One region of the Bacillus sp. ISL-75 genome, then DNA from elsewhere that is predicted to be linked to it. Evidence: riboswitches for the same ligand, from Rfam matches in the RefSeq annotation. Region 1 holds a riboswitch; the other holds the start of a gene.
What was found. A riboswitch is a leader RNA that binds a small molecule or an ion and turns the genes downstream of it on or off. The one in region 1 is predicted to bind thiamine pyrophosphate.
Positions count from the first base shown of each region.

Region 2: linked by a shared signal. The riboswitch ahead of J7E63_RS16935 (ABC transporter substrate-binding protein) and the one ahead of J7E63_RS26305 (thiamine phosphate synthase) in region 1 are both predicted to bind thiamine pyrophosphate.

Region 1 is NZ_JAGGQX010000075.1:190-18,133, reverse strand. It holds partial or broken gene zwf (glucose-6-phosphate dehydrogenase) at 1-1,314, opposite strand, end outside; gene J7E63_RS26380 (acyl-CoA dehydrogenase family protein) at 1,541-2,770, opposite strand; gene J7E63_RS26375 (cupin domain-containing protein) at 2,789-3,202, opposite strand; gene J7E63_RS26370 (ammonium transporter) at 3,467-4,744, opposite strand; gene J7E63_RS26365 (hypothetical protein) at 4,919-5,293, opposite strand; gene J7E63_RS29905 (nucleotidyl transferase family protein) at 5,287-5,484, opposite strand; gene ssuE (NADPH-dependent FMN reductase) at 5,779-6,306, opposite strand; gene J7E63_RS26355 (cupin domain-containing protein) at 6,659-7,072, shown strand; gene J7E63_RS26350 (heme-dependent oxidative N-demethylase family protein) at 7,205-8,200, shown strand; gene J7E63_RS26345 (dimethylamine monooxygenase subunit DmmA family protein) at 8,208-8,999, shown strand; gene J7E63_RS30385 (PDR/VanB family oxidoreductase) at 9,018-9,974, shown strand; gene J7E63_RS26335 (hypothetical protein) at 10,006-10,566, shown strand; gene J7E63_RS29900 (hypothetical protein) at 10,570-10,740, shown strand; gene J7E63_RS26330 (trimethylamine N-oxide permease) at 10,870-12,483, opposite strand; gene J7E63_RS26325 (winged helix-turn-helix transcriptional regulator) at 12,791-13,156, opposite strand; gene hxlA (3-hexulose-6-phosphate synthase) at 13,304-13,945, shown strand; gene hxlB (6-phospho-3-hexuloisomerase) at 13,964-14,521, shown strand; gene J7E63_RS26310 (IclR family transcriptional regulator) at 14,878-15,648, shown strand; TPP riboswitch at 15,792-15,900, shown strand; gene J7E63_RS26305 (thiamine phosphate synthase) at 16,004-16,489, shown strand; gene J7E63_RS26300 (VOC family protein) at 16,680-17,066, opposite strand; gene J7E63_RS26295 (pyridoxamine 5'-phosphate oxidase family protein) at 17,144-17,842, opposite strand.
Region 2 is NZ_JAGGQX010000038.1:216,930-220,009, reverse strand. It holds gene eat (ethanolamine permease) at 1-1,199, shown strand, start outside; TPP riboswitch at 1,518-1,627, shown strand; gene J7E63_RS16935 (ABC transporter substrate-binding protein) at 1,774-2,769, shown strand; gene J7E63_RS16930 (thiamine-binding protein) at 2,783-3,076, shown strand; gene J7E63_RS16925 (ABC transporter permease) at 3,073-3,080, shown strand, end outside.

The sequences.
Region 1 (17,944 bases):
GTACCCATTTCCATGATAATTCAACTTCATTCCAATGAGCAAAAAACCTGGCATCACCACGTAATGCATCAAAAAGTAGTAGTTCATATCCTTCCGGTACATCTTGCTGATTGGCTGTAAACTCTACAGTAACTGGCTCAGTTTGATTGGTTATGGGATTTTTCAGATTCAATTGGAACGAAACACCTTCGTGGGGATTAATTTGGATAATTAATAGATTAGGCATCATCATTTCATCAAAGTTAGAATCTTTTAAGGGATTCTTAAATTCAATCACGATGCGTGTCAACTTTTCCTTCATTCGTTTGCCCGTGCGTAGATAGAAAGGTACTCTCATCCAGAAGTCGTCATCTACCCATAAACGAGCTGCAATAAAGGTATCATTGGTTGAAGACTCCTTAATTCCAGGTTCCTCTTTATATCCAATAACTGATTGGTCATGGACCTCACCCCTGATATATTGACCACGAACCATATTAACAGCTACCTCTTTTTTTAGGGTCGGCCTAATTGACTCCATGATTCTTTTCTTTTCAATGGATATCTCTTTAGAAGTACTCTTTCCTGGTAGGCTCATAGTGGTCATTATCAGCAATTGCATCAAGTGATTTTGAAACGAATCGCACCTGCCTGATCATAGTAATCAGCTCTTCCTTCTACCCCAACTGTTTCACTAGCTGTAATTTGAACATTAGCAACGTACTTTTTGTTCAATAAAGTTCGAATAACAGGATTGGCCTGTTCCAATGCCTCGAGGTTTTGAACCATGGGCTTACCTAAATAATGATCAATACGATAAATCTCGTCTTCTTCAAAGCCCTTTTTTAATTTTTCATTTAATTCACGTGCCGATTGTAAATCACGACCAAAAGGCTTTTCGATAATAAGCCTCCGCCAGCCTTTGGTAGAACCTAATCCACTCTCCTTTATATTTTCGGTAATCACATCCACGAATTCTGGAGCAACGGATAGATAGTACATGCGATTTTCAGGTATATTCCTCTGCTTTTCACCTTTCTGGACGGTTGTCAGTAAAGTTTTATACCCTTCCCGTTTGGTTACATCCAGAGTCTGATAGTGAAAAGCACTTAAAAATGCATCTAGCTTTGAAAAGTTTTCACATGAACGCCTAGAGAATTTTATAATAGATTCTTTGACATGAGATTGAAATGCAAAATCACACCATTGCCTTCTTCCTAGACCGACAACGGCAAACTTTTGAGGTATTTTATCATCCAAGAATAAATTAAATAAAGCCGGAAAAATCTTTCTTTTCGCTAAATCACCAGTTGCCCCAAATAATACAAGCGTCATAGAGTCTAATTTCAAAGTTTTTGGGGTATCTCGAGGACACCCTTTTAAATGAATATCCTCTGATATTGTTAATCTACTCATTTCTAGATTTCCTCCTCCACATACTAAGGAATCTTATGAATAATTTTAATTTTTCATACACACCATACGTTTTTCAAATTAAAACACAGGGCCCACTTTTTTATAAAGACAGGCTTCTGTGTTTTTAAAATGATATACTGGTTTTCTACTCAAACCATGGGACTTCAATTAACGTGCGGCCAATCCATTCTCGTAGAATTTCATTGGTAGGTCCCATTAATGCCCCCGCTCGACCATCCCGTAAGTACTTTTCCACTTGCCCGGTGAGATATCCTCGTCCACCCGAAACTTGCAGGGCCTGATTAGTCACCTGAATGACAATATCCGCAGCTTGTGTTTTTAACTCCCAGAGCGGATATAAGCATTTTGATAACTCTTCCTCATTTTTGATACATCGATCCATCGCTTCACTCACACGGAAAAGCATACTCCTAGCACTATCTACTATAATCTGAGATTTTGCTAGTTCATGGCGAATGACCTGATACCCAGCTACTGCTTTTCCAGTGTCTTTATGCACTTTTTTCTTTGCACTGTCAATAGCTGCGTTAATGGCTCCTTGAGAAATCCCGATCCAGCAAGCACTCGTTCCTAACAAAAATAACGGATCAATCACATTATCGTTATATCTGTTCATTCCCCCTTCATCCCCAACTCGATTTTCCACAGGGACCATAACATTCTTAAATTTCATTGGACCACTGGAATTCCCACGCAGCCCCATGGCGGAAAATGGGAAGGATTCAACACCATCTTGATAATCCTCCACTAACAAAAACATCAGCTTATCCGATTTCGTACTGTCTGGTGAATTGGTACAAACGATATACCAGTCTGCTTCACCAGCGCTTGTCACAAATGATTTGTCCGCATTCAACAGGTACCCTCCATCTACTCGAGGGGCTTCACTTACCACATTCCAAAAGTGACTTCCTGTGTCTGGCTCACTAAACGCTAGCCCGCCAATCTTCCCTTCCAATACAGCCGGGATCAAACGTTGACGTTGTTCTTCAGTTCCTGCAGAATACAATGTATGTACCGCAGCTGTATGCATTACCCAACACATAGTAGAAGAAGCACAATATTGGGCAAACGTTTCGGCTAATACGGCAAAACCAGTTAAGCCATAACCTGCTCCCCCCGCTTCAACTGGGAGAGTAAATGCACCATAACCCGATTTCGCGATTGCCTGAAGACTTTGACGAGGGTACATTCCTTCTTGATCTGAAATGGAAGCACGAGGTAATAGTTCACTTTTTCCAATCAAATGCGCTTTATTTTGAAGTTCTTCAAAACCGATAGGACATGACCACCAATCCGGTACCTTCATTACACCTTCATCTACAACAACATTCGTATCCGTCAATGTATTCATTCCCTTCCAAATTTTAACTTACATAAAAGCAGGTTCAGGTAATCTGTGTCCGGTATAAATGGCTTCCCCATCACTTTCTTTATCAAAAATAACCGTTGTTTCAGGCGTAAAAATTAAGACATCTCCTGCTTCGGCCACATGCTTTTCGCCCTTGTCATCACGGACAACGATCTTCCCTTTTAAAATCACCTTCACCTCTAAATACGTATAGGTAAATTCAAAATCTTCCGAAGGCTTCATAGAAAAGTAACCCATGGATAAAGCATTTTCTTTTGAACAAATTGGTACATCAATAATTTGGCTTTTTAATGCGGGGATTCCCAGTAGTCCGTTCAGTTCTTTTTTTTCATAAGTACGGGCTTTGATTAATTGAACACCTGGCTTTTGGCTTAAGTAATTGAATTCCGTTTTTGTCAACGTTTTTTCATTCATCCTCTTCACCTCATAATGGATATATTTAATACACCCCTATCATGACATAAAAAAAATTCCGCTCCAACAGAGTTTTCTCAATTTTCAGGAAAATGTCTGTTTTCATGTAAGGAAACATAACATAAAAGATAAATTATTTTGTTTCTTTAGAATAAAAGCTTTTCTTGTCAGAGCATTTAACTAATCTTACAAAAAAAGCCGGCCCAAAAATCCAAGTCGGATTTCAGACCGGCTCCTTCCTTTCCACTTTGATAGAATAAAATTCTATGAAAGGATTTCCTTCTTTGGAGTACTTATGGTATTCAAATCAGGTGCTATGCTAATATTCGTATATGCTTGCTCTTCATGAAAACTTAAATCCAAACCAAGCAGCTCTTCTTCTTCTTTTACACGTAACGGTGTAAATATGCTGATCACTTTCAAAACAACCAAAGTTCCTACTGATGCTAAAAGAATCGCTACAGCTACACCAACACATTGATGAAGAAGCTGTTCTGGGTTACCATATAACAACCCATTATTCCCGGCTGCGTTCACATCCTTTGTTGCAAAAATACCTGTTGCAAGAGCTCCCCAAATACCAGCCATTCCATGCACACCAAATGCATCCAATGTATCATCATACTTTAAACGAGCCTTTAAGAAGAAAATACTAAAATAGCAAACAGGTGCAGCAAGTATACCAATTATTAACGCGGACGGAATCGTTACATACGCGGCGGCCGGAGTAATCGCCACCAGTCCGGAAATGGCCCCAGTAACTGTCCCAATTAGAGTCGGGCGTTTGCGTAATTTCCATTCTATCAGAAGCCAGCTTATTCCAGCTGCGGCCGCGGCTATATGGGTAGTTGCAAAGGCAAGCGATGTGATAGAGCCGGAAGCCAGTGCGCTTCCACCATTAAAACCGAACCAGCCAAACCATAGAGTAGTAGCCCCGAATAAGAAGAGCACAATATTGTGTGGTTTGTGTTCATGTGAAAGATATCCTTTTCTTGGTCCGATCATTAAAGCCGCTACAAGTGCACTAACACCTGACAGAATGTGAACAACTGTACCACCTGCAAAATCAAGCTCTCCCATCTTGTATAGCCAGCCGCCTCCCCAAACCCAGTGGGCCATTGGAGCGTAAACAATCGTAGGCCAAAGGGCAGCGAATATCACCCATGCGGAAAATGAAATCCGCCCTGCTATCCCACCGGAGATAATAGCTACGGTAATAGCCGCATAGGCAATTTGTAGCATAGCAAACAGATAATGCGGGATTGTTAATATGCCAAGCGCCGGTTCTCCCCCAACATCTTTAAAACCGAGGAAATCAAGACCACCGATTAAACCTCCAATATCGGTGCCATAGCTCAAGGTATATCCCCATAAAACCCAAACAACACTAACAATTAAAAGACTTACAAAACTATGCATCATGGTCGATATGACATTCCGTTCACTGACCAGCCCCCCATAGAAGAGTGCCAAACCTGGAACATGCATGAAAATAACAAGAGCTGTCGCAACAATCATCCACGCCGTATCTCCAGTATCAATTTTCGGCCCTGGTCCGGCAGCAAAAGCATTTAATGGAAAACTAAAAATGAGTGCCATGATGAAAATAAATAAATAATTCCTTTTTTTCAACAATTTAAGCATATATTGCCCCTCCCTTTAATACATGACAGATTTATTTTTTAATGGAATTCTAGAGAAATAGAATGGTGATATCTATAAATAGTTACCACCTGCCAAATCTGGAGATAACCTCTTCCAACCCAATAGCTGTTCGGCTTGACTAATCATTCCTTCCATAATTAGTAAACGTATTCTACTAGAAGAAATAATCTCTCCCGAACTACAACGAATGGGTTCCAAAACTTGGACAGAGAAATGTTTACGTAAAGTATTTACATCTCCCTCTCGATTCTTACCAAACTGAAAATCTTGTCCCTCCCATATTTCTAATGGATTTAAATCAGCAAGTTCTGTTAGGAAGGAATGAACTTCTCTTCCCATAAAATTAGCGTTGAAAGGTGCTACAATGACATAATCGACACCAAGCAGTCTTAGCCATTTTATTTTTTCAGCTAAAGGTGTTAACAAAAGAGTCTCTTTTTAAAATAAACCTGGGGCGGCGGATCAAACGTATAAACAACCAGAGGTACATTAAACTTTCTTGCACGCATTTTCGCTCCTATGATCAGCGTCTGATGTCCTTTGTGGACTCCATCAAGCGCTCCTATCGTCAATACTGAAGCGGTAAGTTTTAACGTCTTATCTTTAAGTACTCGCAATTCCATCCATCCTTTTCATTCTAGTAGCCCCATTCACCAGTCTACCCGTTCAAACCCATCACCTCTTAATGTCAATAAATATTACATCACTAACCATTTATCTTACGATTACTCATATAATCACATAAGTTGCTAGAAAATCCTACTTTATTTTCCCGAATATTGAGAAAATAACGAATTCAATGTTATGTATTCTAACATTTGATTATATAGAAGTTTGATAAGTTAGTGAGTTGTGCCAACAAACGAGTATCTGGAGAAAGGCTGCTTAACCATACAATTACTTTTGTACCTTTATATAGTTATCCCTATAAGTTGATTAAGTGAATGATCTAAACGATTATTAATTTCTTGAGCGATTTCCGTCTTTCCATATTCGTTCAAGCCTACTTGGGTATCTTGGATAAAAACTCCTTTTCCTATTATTGTAGCTCCAAGGATAGAGAGCACCGGTTTAAGTGCATATTCTAGCATTAGTAGATGGACTGCCGTTCCGCCAATTGCAATTGGTAAAATGACCTTATTAACGAATACTTCTTGTGGCAGTAAATCCAGATAAGCTTTCAGAATCCCACTAAATGAAGCTTTATATACCGGTGTGGCAATAATAATAGCCTCAGCTTGTTCGACTAATAGATTTGCTTTTTGTATTTCATTACTATCAAATCGGGCATGTAATAAATCCTCTGCTGGAAACTGGCACACTTGAATGGTTTGTACCTGGAGCACTCTTTGTTCTAAAACCGTGTGGACATAATCTAAAACTCCATTTAACCGTGAAAATCGTGATGGGCTTCCTGAAATAATGACCACTTTTTTCATTAGATCCTCTCCTCTTTTCCCATTTTTTAATGAGCTAATATTCACACAGGTTATAAAATAAATAAACAGACTTTTCCTAAATAGTAGGATGATATGAAATTGTACGTTACAAAATCTTACAATCTCCGTTTTTTTTTAAATAGAAGATCACTAAAAGTGCATTCTGTGTTAGATATATTGACATATAATTCAAAATTATCCCAATAATCAAGAAAATCAAGTGGGTTTTTCATGGTGAATATGTAATTATATTTTTATTCCAATCAATAAAGCTTTTTAAAAAGAATGACACCGAAGGCAAGTATGACAACATTTAAATCTTTATGGAAAAAATTTTTTCGAGGTGAAGAAAATGAGTGAAAAAACAGTAACAAAAGAGAAATTCCATTATTTAAGCGCGAAGCCAGGTGTCCAGCTAATCAAAGCAGGTACTTTTGAAAAAAAAGAGCTGAACGGACTACTGGGAATTCCAGCATTAAAAAGCCAAATTATTGATGTACCAATTTGTTCAAAAGAAAATGCCTTATCCATGGGTTACTTTTCTATGCAACCTTCGGAAGATTTTGAATTCACCTATACCTATTTGGAAGAAAAGGTCATAATACACGGAAAAATTGTTGTACGCGACGATCAAGGGATAAAATATGTGGCAGAAGCTGGGGACGTATTAATCTTTACTCCTGAAACAACGGTTATTTTTGATAAAGAAAGTGATGGGGAAGCCATTTATACTGGTCATCGTTTACCAGAACCTGCTTTTATGTAAGATCAAAATATTATAGTAAAAACTAGGTCAAATACTAAGATTCAGTAAGAAAAACGAGCATTCTAGGTCAGGTATTCCCGCTTAGAATGCTCATTCTATATAAACCAATCTATCTGTCAGGAGGGATAAGTAATGTCCATTTATGATAACCCAATAGATTTAAGAAAAAAAATGAGAAATCAATCTATCCTGGAACACTTCCCCTTCCCTTTTAAAGGAGACTCATATCGATATTCCAATAATTCTGAAGCACTGGATCCACCTTTTTTACTTGAGATTACTCCAGAATATTGTGAAGAGATAAAACTTAAGCGACAAATTTTAAATACTAAAAAAGACCAGGCATATCAGTCTTTTTCACACTCGTTAGAAGCACAATGGGAAATTTTAGAGATGATTTTGAACGAATTAACCACATTATACCCTAACAATTTCAGTATAGAGAAAAATAATAATTGCTGGACGTTTTATAATCGATTATTAGATGAAAACCATACTTTTATTTTTGGGGATTCCTCCAGCTTGCCGTATGAGCCATTAGACTTTATCGGCTGTCATGTTCAAGAAGATTTGATTTATATTGCCCAAAGAGATGGTGATCTTTATATGGATGCTGGGCAGCTATGTTTCCCAGCAAACTGGTCAATCGCATTTAATCTTGGTATGAGTTATACAGAATTTCATTCACCAGTACCGCACTTTTCAGATAGCGGCTTAGCAGAAAAAGTGCGTAATTTTCTTTTAAGAATGGAAGCAGGCAACCCTTGGACCCGATTGAACTGGACCTTAACAGTCGATCCCATCCTAGATACATTCCCTGAAAATTTTGATGAATGGGGAGTTAAAAAAGAAAACTTAACTACTGAAAATATTGGTCAGCTCGTTCACTTAAGAGTGGAAGATCAAAGATTATTCCGTCTCCCAAGAAGTAATGGGATTTTATTCAGCATTCACACCCATTTACGATCAGTGAACCAGCTAAGTGAAAATGAAAAATGGATCAATCGCTTTTATCGTGTCTTAAGCGATTTACCTGACTATATCTCTCAATACAAAGGATTTATTAGCTACAAAAATCAACTTATTGAATATTTAGAACAGACCTTACAGGTAAAACAGGGGGAATAAAGTGAACATGATCCAGTATCAGTTTTCTCTTGAAGAGAGGTTATATGAAAATGTGTATTCAACGGAAGTAAAGCTGCTAGATGGGGCGTTCCCTCAAAAAGTTGGCATTTTAAAAAACACTCAAGAATGGAATGGAGCTGAATTTATTCAGCTCCGTAGTCATTATGTAGAAATTTCAAAAGATCAAAATTTATACCGGCTTTTTTACCATGAACCAACTAAACAACAAATGGACTCTTCAACAACAAGTGAATCGTTTATGGGGCTTGAATCATTAAATCATACAATTTCAAAGCTTGCGTCTATGACAAATAAAGTCTTGTTATTTATTGATGAAGCAACTTTATTTGATAGTTTAGCAATAATTTATTATTTAAACTTAAGTAAAATTGAAATGTTCCTCTATATAAATTTAAATCGAACCCATTTAGAAAAAAAGTGGTTCCTTCAAAAAATTCTTCCTAATCGTATTCATATTGTATCATCATTTACCGAACAAGAGATTTCCCCTATCCTTCAAGTCCAAGTGATGGGTACGAAACTTTATATTGCTGGTCAATGGTCCATGATGAACAAAGTGAAGGAGATGGCTTATCAAGAAGGATTTACGGATGAGGAAATCCTATTCAACGGAATTGGACCGAAAGATGAGTGGGTATTTTGTGTGAAGTGTTATCAAATAAACAGAAAAGTGGATGTCGGGCATGATTTTGTTTGCGAACATTGCAGTGCTACTCTGGATGTTTCTGTTCACTACTCAAAAAGACTTGATGCATATCTCGGATATTTAAAAATTTAACATGAAGGAGGAAATAAAGTGGCTACTCAAACAATTGATGTTATTGTAGATGAGATTAATCTTGAATCACCAACGGTTAAAAGTTTCAGCCTGGTAACGGCAAACGGTTCACCGCTGCCACGATTTAGTGGAGGATCTCATATCACCACCTATTTAATGACTGAACAAGGTCTGATTGAGCGCCACTATTCGCTGACAACTGACTCTGATATCACTTCCCACTTTCAAATTGCGATTCGACGTAGTGAACAGTCGAAAGGAGGTTCTATTTATTGGCACGATCAAGTAGAAATTGGAGATAAGCTTCATATTAGCTATCCCAAAAACCACTTTCCCCTAAGTTTCCGTGCCAAACATCATGTCTTCTTTGCTGCAGGAATCGGAATTACACCTTTTTTAGCAATGGCAGCGGACTTAAAAAGGAAAGGAATGACCTTTGAGTTGCATTATGCAGCTCCTTCAAGGGAATTGTGTGCCTTTCATGATTTCTTAGCTAATACTTATCCAGACGAAACTCATTTCTATTTTTCAAAAGATAGGAAGAAAATGACTACTGACCTTATGAAAAATAAACCAGTGGGAACACATGTCTACTTTTGCGGTTCAGAGTCAATGATGAAAGAATATGCCAATGCAGCAAAAACATATGGATATCCCGAAAATAGCATTCACTTTGAACTCTTTACCCCCCCTGATTTTGGTCCACAGCACGATTTTCAGGTGAAGTTAAATAAAAGCAATCAAATACTGACTGTAACGAAGGAAGAAAGTTTGTTGGAAACCCTCCTTAAACATAATATTCAAGCTCCGTATTCATGTAAAATCGGCGGATGCGGCAGTTGCCAAATCGATGTACTCGCTGGGGATATTGACCACAGAGACTTCTTTCTGTCTGATTCTGATAAAAAGGAAGGGAATGTCATATTGCCTTGTGTATCAAGGGCTAAACATGGTTGTCTTGTTTTAGACTTATAGATAAAGTGAAAATAAAAAGGGGCTATAAGAAATGCACACTACATCTGTCGTTCAAACGAATGATTTCGATATTATGATTAATGGTGTAAAGAGCACTCTCATGGATATATTTCCTGGATTTAATGAACAGGATCGCCTAGGAATTGTGGTTCGCCAATCAGGTGGGAGTGCTGGGGCAAGCGCTCTCCTTATGGCTGCCATAACGAAATTTTATGATTTCCATCGCCCATTGCTTGGAAACGAACCTGGAAAACTCCGAATCTATCCCGAATTTTTTATTTTCCATGTAGGGAAACAACATATGGACCATTACTGGATGGATGTGTGGACGCCCAATAAGGAAGTGATTATAGAGGATGATCCCGAACAAATTCTTGAAGCCGTTAATGACCGTCATATAACTAGGTTGCTCGTCGAAGACATTGCACCTTCTCGAGCTACATTTTTACCTGAAACAATCAGCAGCGCCAAACTACGGATAAAAAGCGCCATCGCTTACTCTCCTACTGGGAGAGTTCAAAATCATGACGTTTATATTAAAAGCTGCCCGGCTGCAGAAGGCTATGTCTTTTCTTCGTTTAAAAGATCCTGAGAGATGTTTGAACCGGATCAATACGGCCAGCTGATTGATTATCGAAAGACACTAATGGTCGCCGGTCGGGCGGTCGAAACATATCGCAAGATTGAAATAACAGAAGCTTTTCAAATGGTCACTCATTCAATTGCCCCATCGCCTACGACAAGTCTATATATCTCTATGGCATAGAAACCTATGCATAAAGTGTCCCTGATTTACCATTAGGGACTTTTCACTTTCTCTATAAAAATGCAAATGAGATTTCAAATATGAAATCTCGTTTACATTCTTCTAGCCAGAACTTATCAATCTGATTGTTTAATGATAGACAGCTATTTCATGAGCGATCACGATGAACAAAATCGCAGCAATGATGGTTACGTATGGCCAAATGCCAGCCCTCTTTACTACCGAAGGATTCTTCATATCCATATCCTCCAGCATTCTTTCAGGAAACTTCCCTTTGTCGGTTACGTAATGCCTAAATAGAAACACTGGAATAATAAGAGAGGCACATATTAAACCTGTCCATAATGTACCTTCGCCCCATATATCCGCTCCCATTCCGACAAAGATAAGATTGACAAAAGCGAAGACAATATTTGTGACTAAAAGCCACATAGGCACTTTATATGGACGGGACGAATTTGGACGGTCAAGCCTATGAATCCATCCAGCATTCAAATTGAGAAAGTTAAAGATGATATAATTTACATTTGCTATTGCAAGTATAAATGTATAATCCGACAGCAAAAGCAAAATAATATTGAAAGTTAAATCCGTCCACATCGCTTTAGTCGGGGCACCATTTTTATTAACATAGGATAGGTACTTGGGGAACCATCCATCAACTGAAGCCTGGTATAATGTTCGGGATGAACCGGCCATTGCGGTCATAATCGCTAATACTAATGAGAGGATTAACAATAGGACGAAAAGACCTTCGATGATAACACCTCCACCCAGCATATGTGCCATCGCCTTACTAACACCCGCACCACTTGCAACATCCGGATCGAGCAGCCCTTTAAGCCCTAAAGTATCTTGAAATACAAAAGGCACCAGTGTAAAGATAACGATGCAAAGTAAGCCCGAAGCAAAGATTGATTTATAGGTGTCTTTCTGCGGGTTCTTTAATTCACTTGTATAACACACGGCTGTTTCGAATCCATACGTAGACCAAGCGGCTAAAAACATTCCTCCAAACATTAATGTCCATCCTCCCATATCCCAGGAACCTGACAATGGATGAAGAGGAAATAAGTTATGGATTGAAACTCCATGGGTAAATAATGGGATGATTCCAACTAATAGTAACGGTAAAAGGGCAGCGATTGCCAGTACTTTTTGTAGACGTGCAGCAGAGAGGGCTCCTCGATGTTGGATGGCAAAAATCAGTAAAAGAAAAGCAGCACTTATCATAAAGCTGGCATTAATACGTAAGGACAGACCCTGCTTGATCCAATCCAAATTTAATAGGGTAAGCTGCCATGTCGTTATGGCAGAATCGGAAAAAAAGATACTTAATACGTACCCTGATGCCAGCTGCGTTCCAAGAGCTAATACGGGGGACCATGCGACCCAATTGCACCATACCGATAAAGGAGCAATTAGTTTTGAATAACGAATCCACGCCATGGCACCATATACGGATGCTCCCCCGGATTTATTTGGAAACATGCCTGCAATTTCGGCATAAGTGAATGCCTGAAGAAAACCCATCAAGATCGATAATGCCCAAACTACCCAAGAGATATTCCCAACAGTAGCTGCGATAGCACCAATAGAGAATAATACTAAGGCAGGGACTCCACTGGCAAACCAAAACGCATCCTTCCAAGTAATCTCTCTCTTCAGTTCTCCAGTCGTACCTAGTGAGCTTTCCACATGCGTACTCGATGAATCTACTACCATTTCTCTTTCAGCACTCATAAGCAACATACCTCCCACTCCACTGCTTTTCCTCTCATACTCTCACCTCAAATGGATTTATTATTTAATACTCCCCTATCTTTACATAAAAAAAGATAGGCTCCAATTAAGTTTTCTCAATTTTCAGGAAAATCAACGTTTTTGTGTGAGGAAAGATTACAATGAGAATTATTCCTAAGAAAAATTCATTTCTTACAATGAAGATAGTTAAAAAGAAACGACTACTTTAGGTATGATAGTAATCACACAAAAAAAGAGCACAATGTAATCGATGATCCTTTTACATTGCACTCTTATTTCTAATTGATTATTTAATCGCATCTTCTAAGAACTTGGTATGTTCCAAATATTTTAAACGATAGTTTTTCCCCCATTCATACATGGATTCCAGGATCGGCATTAAGGACTGCCCTAGTTCAGTTAGGGAATATTCTACCTTTGGCGGAACCACAGGATAAACTTTACGGTTTATAATTAGATCTTCCTCTAGTTCACGCAATTGATTGACAAGCATTCTTTGTGTTATGTCTGGAATGATTGATTTTAATTGATTAAAACGCAGCACTCCATGCTTTCCTAAATGCCACATAATCAGCATTTTCCACTTTCCGCCGATGACATTTAAGGTTAATTCCTTTTCACAGTTAAACGTTTTTTCATCAAAACGACTCAATATCCTCACCCCATTTTAAATACACTCTAAACCTACGGTATATTTTTCTACACTATATGATTTTAAAGTGCGTACTTTTTTTTTAGAATATTTAAAATATAATTGAAATTGTAAGAAAACTCAATACATTTATTAGGAGGAATAAACATGGAATTACAATTAGCACTAGATTTGGTCAATATTGAAGAGGCAAAACAAGTAGTAAACGAGGTTCAGGACTACATTGATATTGTAGAGATTGGAACTCCAGTTGTGATTAATGAAGGACTTCATGCCGTAAAAGCAATTAAAGAAGCTTTCCCCTCTTTAGTTGTTCTTGCCGATTTGAAAGTGATGGACGCTGGTGGATACGAAGTGATGAAAGCATCCGAAGCAGGAGCGGGGATCGTCACGGTTTTAGGGGCGACAGATGACGCAACCATTATTGGTGCGGTAGAAGAAGCAAAGAAACAAGGATCAAAAATTCTGGTAGATATGATTAATGTTAAAGATATTGAACAGCGCGCAAAAGAGGTCGATGCCCTCGGTGTTGACTACATATGTGTTCATACTGGATATGACCTTCAAGCTGCAGGTGAAAATTCATTTGAACAGTTGAGAACAATTAAACGTGTCGTTAAAAATGCAAAGACCGCTGTTGCAGGTGGAATTAAATTAGAGACACTTCCAGAAGTGATTGAGGCACAACCAGACTTAATTATCGTAGGAGGTGGCATCACTGGTCAAAAAGATAAAAAAGTTGTTGCTTCCGAAATGCAGAAACTAATTAAACAAGAAGCACTTGTTTAAGGTAAGGATGTCATTGCAATGGAAACCACTTACTATTTAACAAAGGTGATTGAAGAGCTTACTTATTCTTCCCTTCAAATATCTGATTTTGAAGCCGAACAATTAGTCAATTCTATATCAACATCATCAAAAGTCTTTGTAGCTGGTGCAGGAAGATCCGGACTAATGGCCAAGTCCTTTGCCATGCGAATGATGCACATGGGGATTGATGCCTATGTAGTCGGAGAAACGGTGACTCCAAATATCGGAAATAGGGATTTACTCATCATCTGCTCTGGTTCCGGTGAAACGAGAGGATTGGTTTCCATGGCAGAAAAAGCGAATAACATTGGAGCTAAGGTAGCGCTTGTAACGATTTCTCCTGATTCTACCATTGGCAAGCTAGTTGACATGACTGTTCAGATACCTGGCTCACCGAAAGATAAAGAAACCAGTCAATATCACACGATTCAGCCGATGGGTTCCCTGTTTGAACAAACGTTATTATTATTTTTTGATGCTTTAATCCTAAGATATATGGATATTAAGCATTTAGATTCGACAACTATGTTTAGTAGACATGCAAATCTAGAATAATATTATAGTATTTTCTATAGTAACTTAACACTACAAAGAAAGATAAGGGGCTCACCTCCTCTTTCTTTGTTTGTTTGTTAGTAGTTCTACTTTATAGAATGGCGGTAGGACTTTTACCTTACATTCGGGAAGGAAAGCTACTTCATTCCCCTGACATCCAGTCTGAATCTATTTCCCCTTTGTCTATCTCCAGATTTTTTACAACAAAAATTATAATTTTTGGGTTATTTTTTGGGAAGTTGTTTTACATCAATAAAAAATGGTTGTTAAATTATGTTACATAACTATTCAAAATATTGTCAAAGGATTTTACTATTATGATTGTGTAAAAGTTGCTACACAGGAGGATGATTGGAATGTCCGGAGTAATACATAAATCAATGTTGCTTCTAACTCTATTAGAGCCAAATGGCGAAAAAGAAGATTGGAGTACAACCGAAATAAGCCGAGAATTAAAGATCCCGGTACAGACGGTACACAGATTACTTAACTGTTTGTGCGAAGTTGGCTTTGTTGTTCAAGATAGAGAAACACGAAGATTTCGTCTCGGGACTAAAATAATGGAATTAGGTTTCTCCATTAGAGAAAACATGTCCGTTCGTAATGCTTCTTTACCTTTTTTAATCAAATTATCGAATGAAACGAAAGAAAATGTGAGATTGTCAATCGCTGAAGGATCCGAAGGGGTAGTAATCGAATCTGTTAATTCAGTAAATCCCATCTATAATTTTAATACAGGTGTGGAGTGTATACGTCTACCTCTATCCATTGATGCCGCCAACAAGGTGATTTTAGCTAATTTAAGTTTTAGGCTGAGGGACAAAATTATCACAGAACTAACTGAAAAGGATATAGTTAAGGACAGGACTGATTTAGAAGAAGAATTAAGATTAATCAAACAACATGGTTTTTCCATAACACCTGGTGAAAAGACTACGGGACTAACAAATATTGCAGCTCCAATTTTTTCATGGGATAACACTGTAGCTGCATCCATTAGTCTATCTATCAATTCGGCAAGTCAAAATAATCAATTGAATAAAATAATTGATTCACTTTTAAAATATGCAAATGCCATTTCAGAAGAACTAGGATGGAGAATAGGCATGATAAAAGCTTTAAGATAATATTGTTCTAAAAACGAATTTTTTAATAAATAGTCAGTCATACTTATCTACTATTCATCTAAGGTATTAATAATTATTCGACATTTCTTACAATGGTGATAGTATTATACATGCAGGTAATTATTACAAATTAATATAGAAAACAAATCCTCTAGAGGTGCCTTTTTAAAGGGCTGAGATTGAAGTGCTACTTCGGGACTCTATGAACCTGATCTGGTTAATACCAGCGTAGGGAAGTGGAAAACGGGATATTTGAGTGCGCACGCATATCATTTCAAATTATCAAACCACTTTCTTACATGGAAAGTGTTTTTTTTGTTTTTCACTTGTTTCAATTAGCGAAATTTTTTAAGGGGTGACGCGAATTTTAACGAAAGCTAAAGAGTTACATATTATTTCAAACGGTAAGATGCCAATCGAGCAGTTACGGGAGATTTTAATCGATATACACCCCTATGTAACGTCGATTCACTTACGGGAAAAGCAAAAAACAGCAAGGGAACTTTTTCAAGCGGTGGATTTGCTTTCCAAAGATATCCCCCTATCAAAAATAATCATTAATGACCGGGGGGATGTCGCTTTCGCTACAAGGGTGTCAGGGGTCCAATTAGCCTTTCATAGTTTAGAGTCAGCAATAGTAAAAAAAGCGTTTCCGGAGTTAAGGGTGGGAAGTTCCATTCACTCTTATCATGAAGGTGAAAAAGCTCTCCAGGACGGTACGGATTACGTGTTGTTCGGCCACGTCTACCCTTCCCAATCTAAACCAGGATGGACAAAGGCAATTTCTGTTCCCATGGAGGTTCCTGAGTTGTTGTACCATAGCCACGGACTCCTTCACTAATTCCCAGATTTGATAGACAACAGCTTCTTTATATGGGGAAGTTCATATTCTTCAATTTTTATTCTCACGTTAATTCCTCCTTTTTCTCGTATAAAATTATTCTAGTAATTCGTATCGGTAGCAACACAAATAACTCCGTTCGAATAAATTGAAGCGGAGTTACTATAAGTTTTGAAAAATCCCTAATTAATTACAGCATTTTATATATTTCAATAAGGTTCCTATCTGGGTCTCGAAAATGTGCAATACGTGATCTCCATTCTTTACGATCGTGTGGTTTAGTAATAAATTCAATCCCATTTTCTCTTAAACGGTTATAAGTCTTATCAACATCTTCTACTTCAAATTGAAGTAGAAATTTTGATTGAGATTCCCCTTCTAAAAATTTATTTTCCTCTCCGACCACTTCTTCCATGGCTTTTCGGGATAAAAGCTCGATTTTCATTTCTCCATTATTGAAAAGTGCATATTCCATTTCTTCTTCATACCAACTTATTGGAAGTCCTAATAAATCTTTGTAAAAATTGGAGCTTTTTTTAAAATCATTAACCAACAGTCTAATTTGTAATAACTTCAATTCAAACCCCTCCTTAATGTTGAGTAGTACGTCCCGATGTTAAACTAAATAACATCTTCTGATTAACTTCAATTTACTTACGAATAATCCCTTCTCTTATTCAAGAAAATGGCCCTAAACATAAAGAAAAAGCACAATTCTTGTTTCAGAATTGCGCCCGATAAATGAATATTATTTTTAATCTTCTTTACTTTGTTTTGCTTTAAAGAAATTCCCCCCTTTTGTTTTTCATCATCAGTTCCCCAATATATTTTTTTGTCCATCTTTTCTAGTTTTGGGATATGTTTTGAACAGTGAATATAGGCTTCATCAACTTTGATAAGAACCCAACGTTCGGGTCTATTTCCTTCTTTTTCTTTAATATCCTTCTTTATCTTTTCTGTCATTTTTAGTGATGATAATTGTCCATTCTCTAGAATAGAAGCTTTACCATTAACATGTAACCCAATGCAATACTCAAAAAAATCTATAAACATTAATCCGATATGGGGATTTTCAATAATGTTCCCTAAACTTGCCATAACACCATTCCCCTTATATCCAGGATATATTAATGTTTTATCATCAATAACCCGTACAAAACCTATTGAGCCAGCTCTAAAAGAGGAGTCACAGTTACCCCTTGAATCAGATGTTGCTATAAACATCATACTTTGGTTAGATATAAACTCTGTCATCTTATCATTTAGGTAATTAAGCATTTGATTTTCATAGAAAGAGGAAGCCTTCTTTGTTGTTCCATGTTGTTCTTGTAGTAGATGTTCTCCTCTTGACATTGTCTTTCAACCCTCTCTTTAATTCTGCATTATCTTAACACATAAATGCTAGGTTATTATTCATTTCTCCCACTCACCTTGTTCGATCGTTTAAGTATGAAT
Region 2 (3,080 bases), on a different contig from region 1:
CCATCCCTCATGCCGGCGGACCGTCTGCCTACGCTCGAAAGGCAATGGGGCCGTTTATGGGCTTTATAACAGGTTTAGCCTGTTTACTGGAATTCGTATTTGCCCCTCCAGCGATTGCGGTTTCTGTTGGAGCGTATATCAATTTCTTAATCCCAAGTATTAATCCCGTTTATGCAACGGTCGGAATGTTTATTTTATTTATTTTGGTCAACCTAATTGGCGTAAAAGGTGCCGCTATCATTGAGTTAGTGGCAACGGTATTGGCACTGATCGGTCTCTCGATTTATTATGTGGCCGGTTTACCTCATGTTCAATCATCCAATATATTTAATGATATGGCTTTTAGTCATGGCTGGTCCGGTGTTTTGGCAGCGATTCCATTTGCCATTTGGTTCTTCCTTGCGATTGAAGGGGGAGCGATGGCAGCAGAAGAGGTGCGCGACCCGAAGAAGGATATTCCAAAAGGCTTTATTTCCGGTATTTTAACGCTTGGTGTGGCAACGATTTTAACCTTAGTCGTAACGGCAGGACTTGGCGGCGGTACCGGTAAACCGGCGGATTATCCACTTCCACAGGCATTGGAAAGTATTTATGGAGAAGGCAGCTTTATTCCAAAATCAGTTGCCATTATCGGTTTATTTGGTTTAATTGCCAGCTTGCACGGTATTATTATTGGTTATTCCCGTCAAACGTTTGCCCTGGCTCGTGCAGGATACCTGCCTAAGTTTTTGTCTAATCTTTCGAAACGCGGGGTGCCGCATTGGGGCTTGATTGTTCCAGGAGCGATTGGAGTGATCGCAGCAGGCTCAGCAAACTTTGCAAATGCATTGATTATCCTATCCGTTTTTGGTGCGATTACGATGTACTGCTTAAGTATGGTTTCGTTGTTTGTGCTGCGGAAAAAGGAGCCGAATTTGGAAAGACCATTTAAGGTAAGCTATCCTGTGGTACCGGCGATTGCATTAGTATTGGGTGTTTTCTCTTTCTTCTGCGTGGTAAAATACAGTGTGTTAACGACAACTCTTCCATTGTTTGGAGTGGAGCTGCCTTTGGCGGGTGTGATTCTGACGATTTTTGGTGTGGCGATTGTCTACTATTTCTTAGTAGGATCCAAGAAACTTCGTCCAATGTCGGAGGAGTTTGTTTTAATTGAGGATGTGACTTCTGGAGAAACAGGGACAGATGAGAAAATAGGATAACGTTCAATAGAAAAAGATGTTCCATTGGGGTGGGGCATCTTTTTTGTATTAGTTGAAATGATTGGATATAGACGGATCCTCAAATAATGCCCCTGTTCGTATAAGTTATCATGAACGAAACTAGCTCCTTACTCGTAACACCGTAGGTTAACTAGCAAAGTTATTTCGTGCAGGTGAATTAACCTCTGTTTACGTGCCAACAGAAGATGAGAACTGGATGTTTCATGATAGGAAGTATTTGTTAACAAGCATAAATAGATAAAAGCAGTTGGCATTGTCTGCCTTGACTGATATAATAGTAGGATATGAAGTGGAATACGAGTAATGTGGGGGAACCGGTGGTGCCGGTTGAGATTTAGTCCGTGAGACGATGACCCTTGGAACCTGATCTGGTTGATACCGGCGGAGGGAACATATTCTTAAACAATTAATTGTTTGCTGATATGCACTCAGGTTTCTTTACCTGGGTGCTTTATTTTGTTTAAGCAAGTTTTTGCCTTCTAACCAACACTTAGGTTTCACTCTCTTTCATTTGTTTCACTTTCGATTTTATTTTACATATGGGGGATTCTACATGAAGAAATGGCTAGTACTAGTCCTTTCAGTCCTTTTAGTGACTGGATGCAGCAGCAAAAAAGAAACAGAAAACGCAAAAGAAAAAAAACAGCCGCTTAAAAAGGTCTCGATTGTACTGGATTGGACGCCAAATACCAATCATACTGGATTATATGTAGCAAAAGAAAAAGGATTCTTTAAAAAAGAAGGCTTGGATGTGGATATTATCATGCCGGGTGAGACCGGTGCTGACCAACTTGTAGCTTCTGGCAAGGCGCAGTTTGGTGTTGGCTACCAAGAAGCGATTACCCAGGCACGTATTCAAGGGGTACCACTCGTATCGATCGCTGCAGTGATTCAACACAATACATCAGGATTCGCTTCACCAGCTGGCAAACAGATTCAATCTCCGAAAGATTTTCAAGGAAAAACATATGGTGGATGGGGCTCGCCAGTCGAAAAATCTGTCATCACTTCTCTCATGAAAAAGGAAAACGCCGATGCCAATAAGGTGAAAATCGTGAACATGGGTGATACGGACTTTTTTACGGCTGTGAAACGAGACATCGATTTCGCTTGGATTTACTATGGGTGGACTGGTGTAGAAGCAGAGCTTCGTAATGAAAAAATTAATATGGTTTACTTAACAGATTACTCTGACAAACTGGACTACTATACACCTGTTTTAGAAACAAACGAGAAAATGATCAAAGAGGACCCTGAAACGGTTAAGGCGTTCGTAAATGCCGCTGCCAAGGGGTATGAATTTGCCATTAAAAACCCTGATCAAGCGGCAGATATCCTGATTAAAGCAGCACCGGATTTAGATCCAAAGCTTGTAAAGAAGAGTCAAGAATGGTTGTCTCCAAAATATCAGGATGATGCAAAGGAATGGGGAATTCAAAAGCAAGAGGTTTGGGAAAATTATGCCCAATGGATGTATGATAATAAGCTTCTCGACAAGAAACTAGATGCGAAAAAAGCATTTACAAATGAATTTTTACCAAAATACTAGGGGGTAGTAAAACATGGCGAATTCATTAATCAGCATTCAAATCATACCGAAAACAAAGGATGGAGAAGACGTCATTCCATACGTTGATGAAGCCATTAAAGTCATTGCTGAATCTGGTGTGAAATATGAGGTACACCCGTTAGAAACAACCATGGAAGGCGAACTGCACGAATTATTTACTGTGATTTCAAAAATGAATGAACGAATGATTGAAATGGGAAGCAAAAATGTCATTTCTCAAGTAAAAATCCTTTATCAGCCAACAGGTATTTCCATGGATGACTTAACGGAGAAATATCGATCATGAGGAA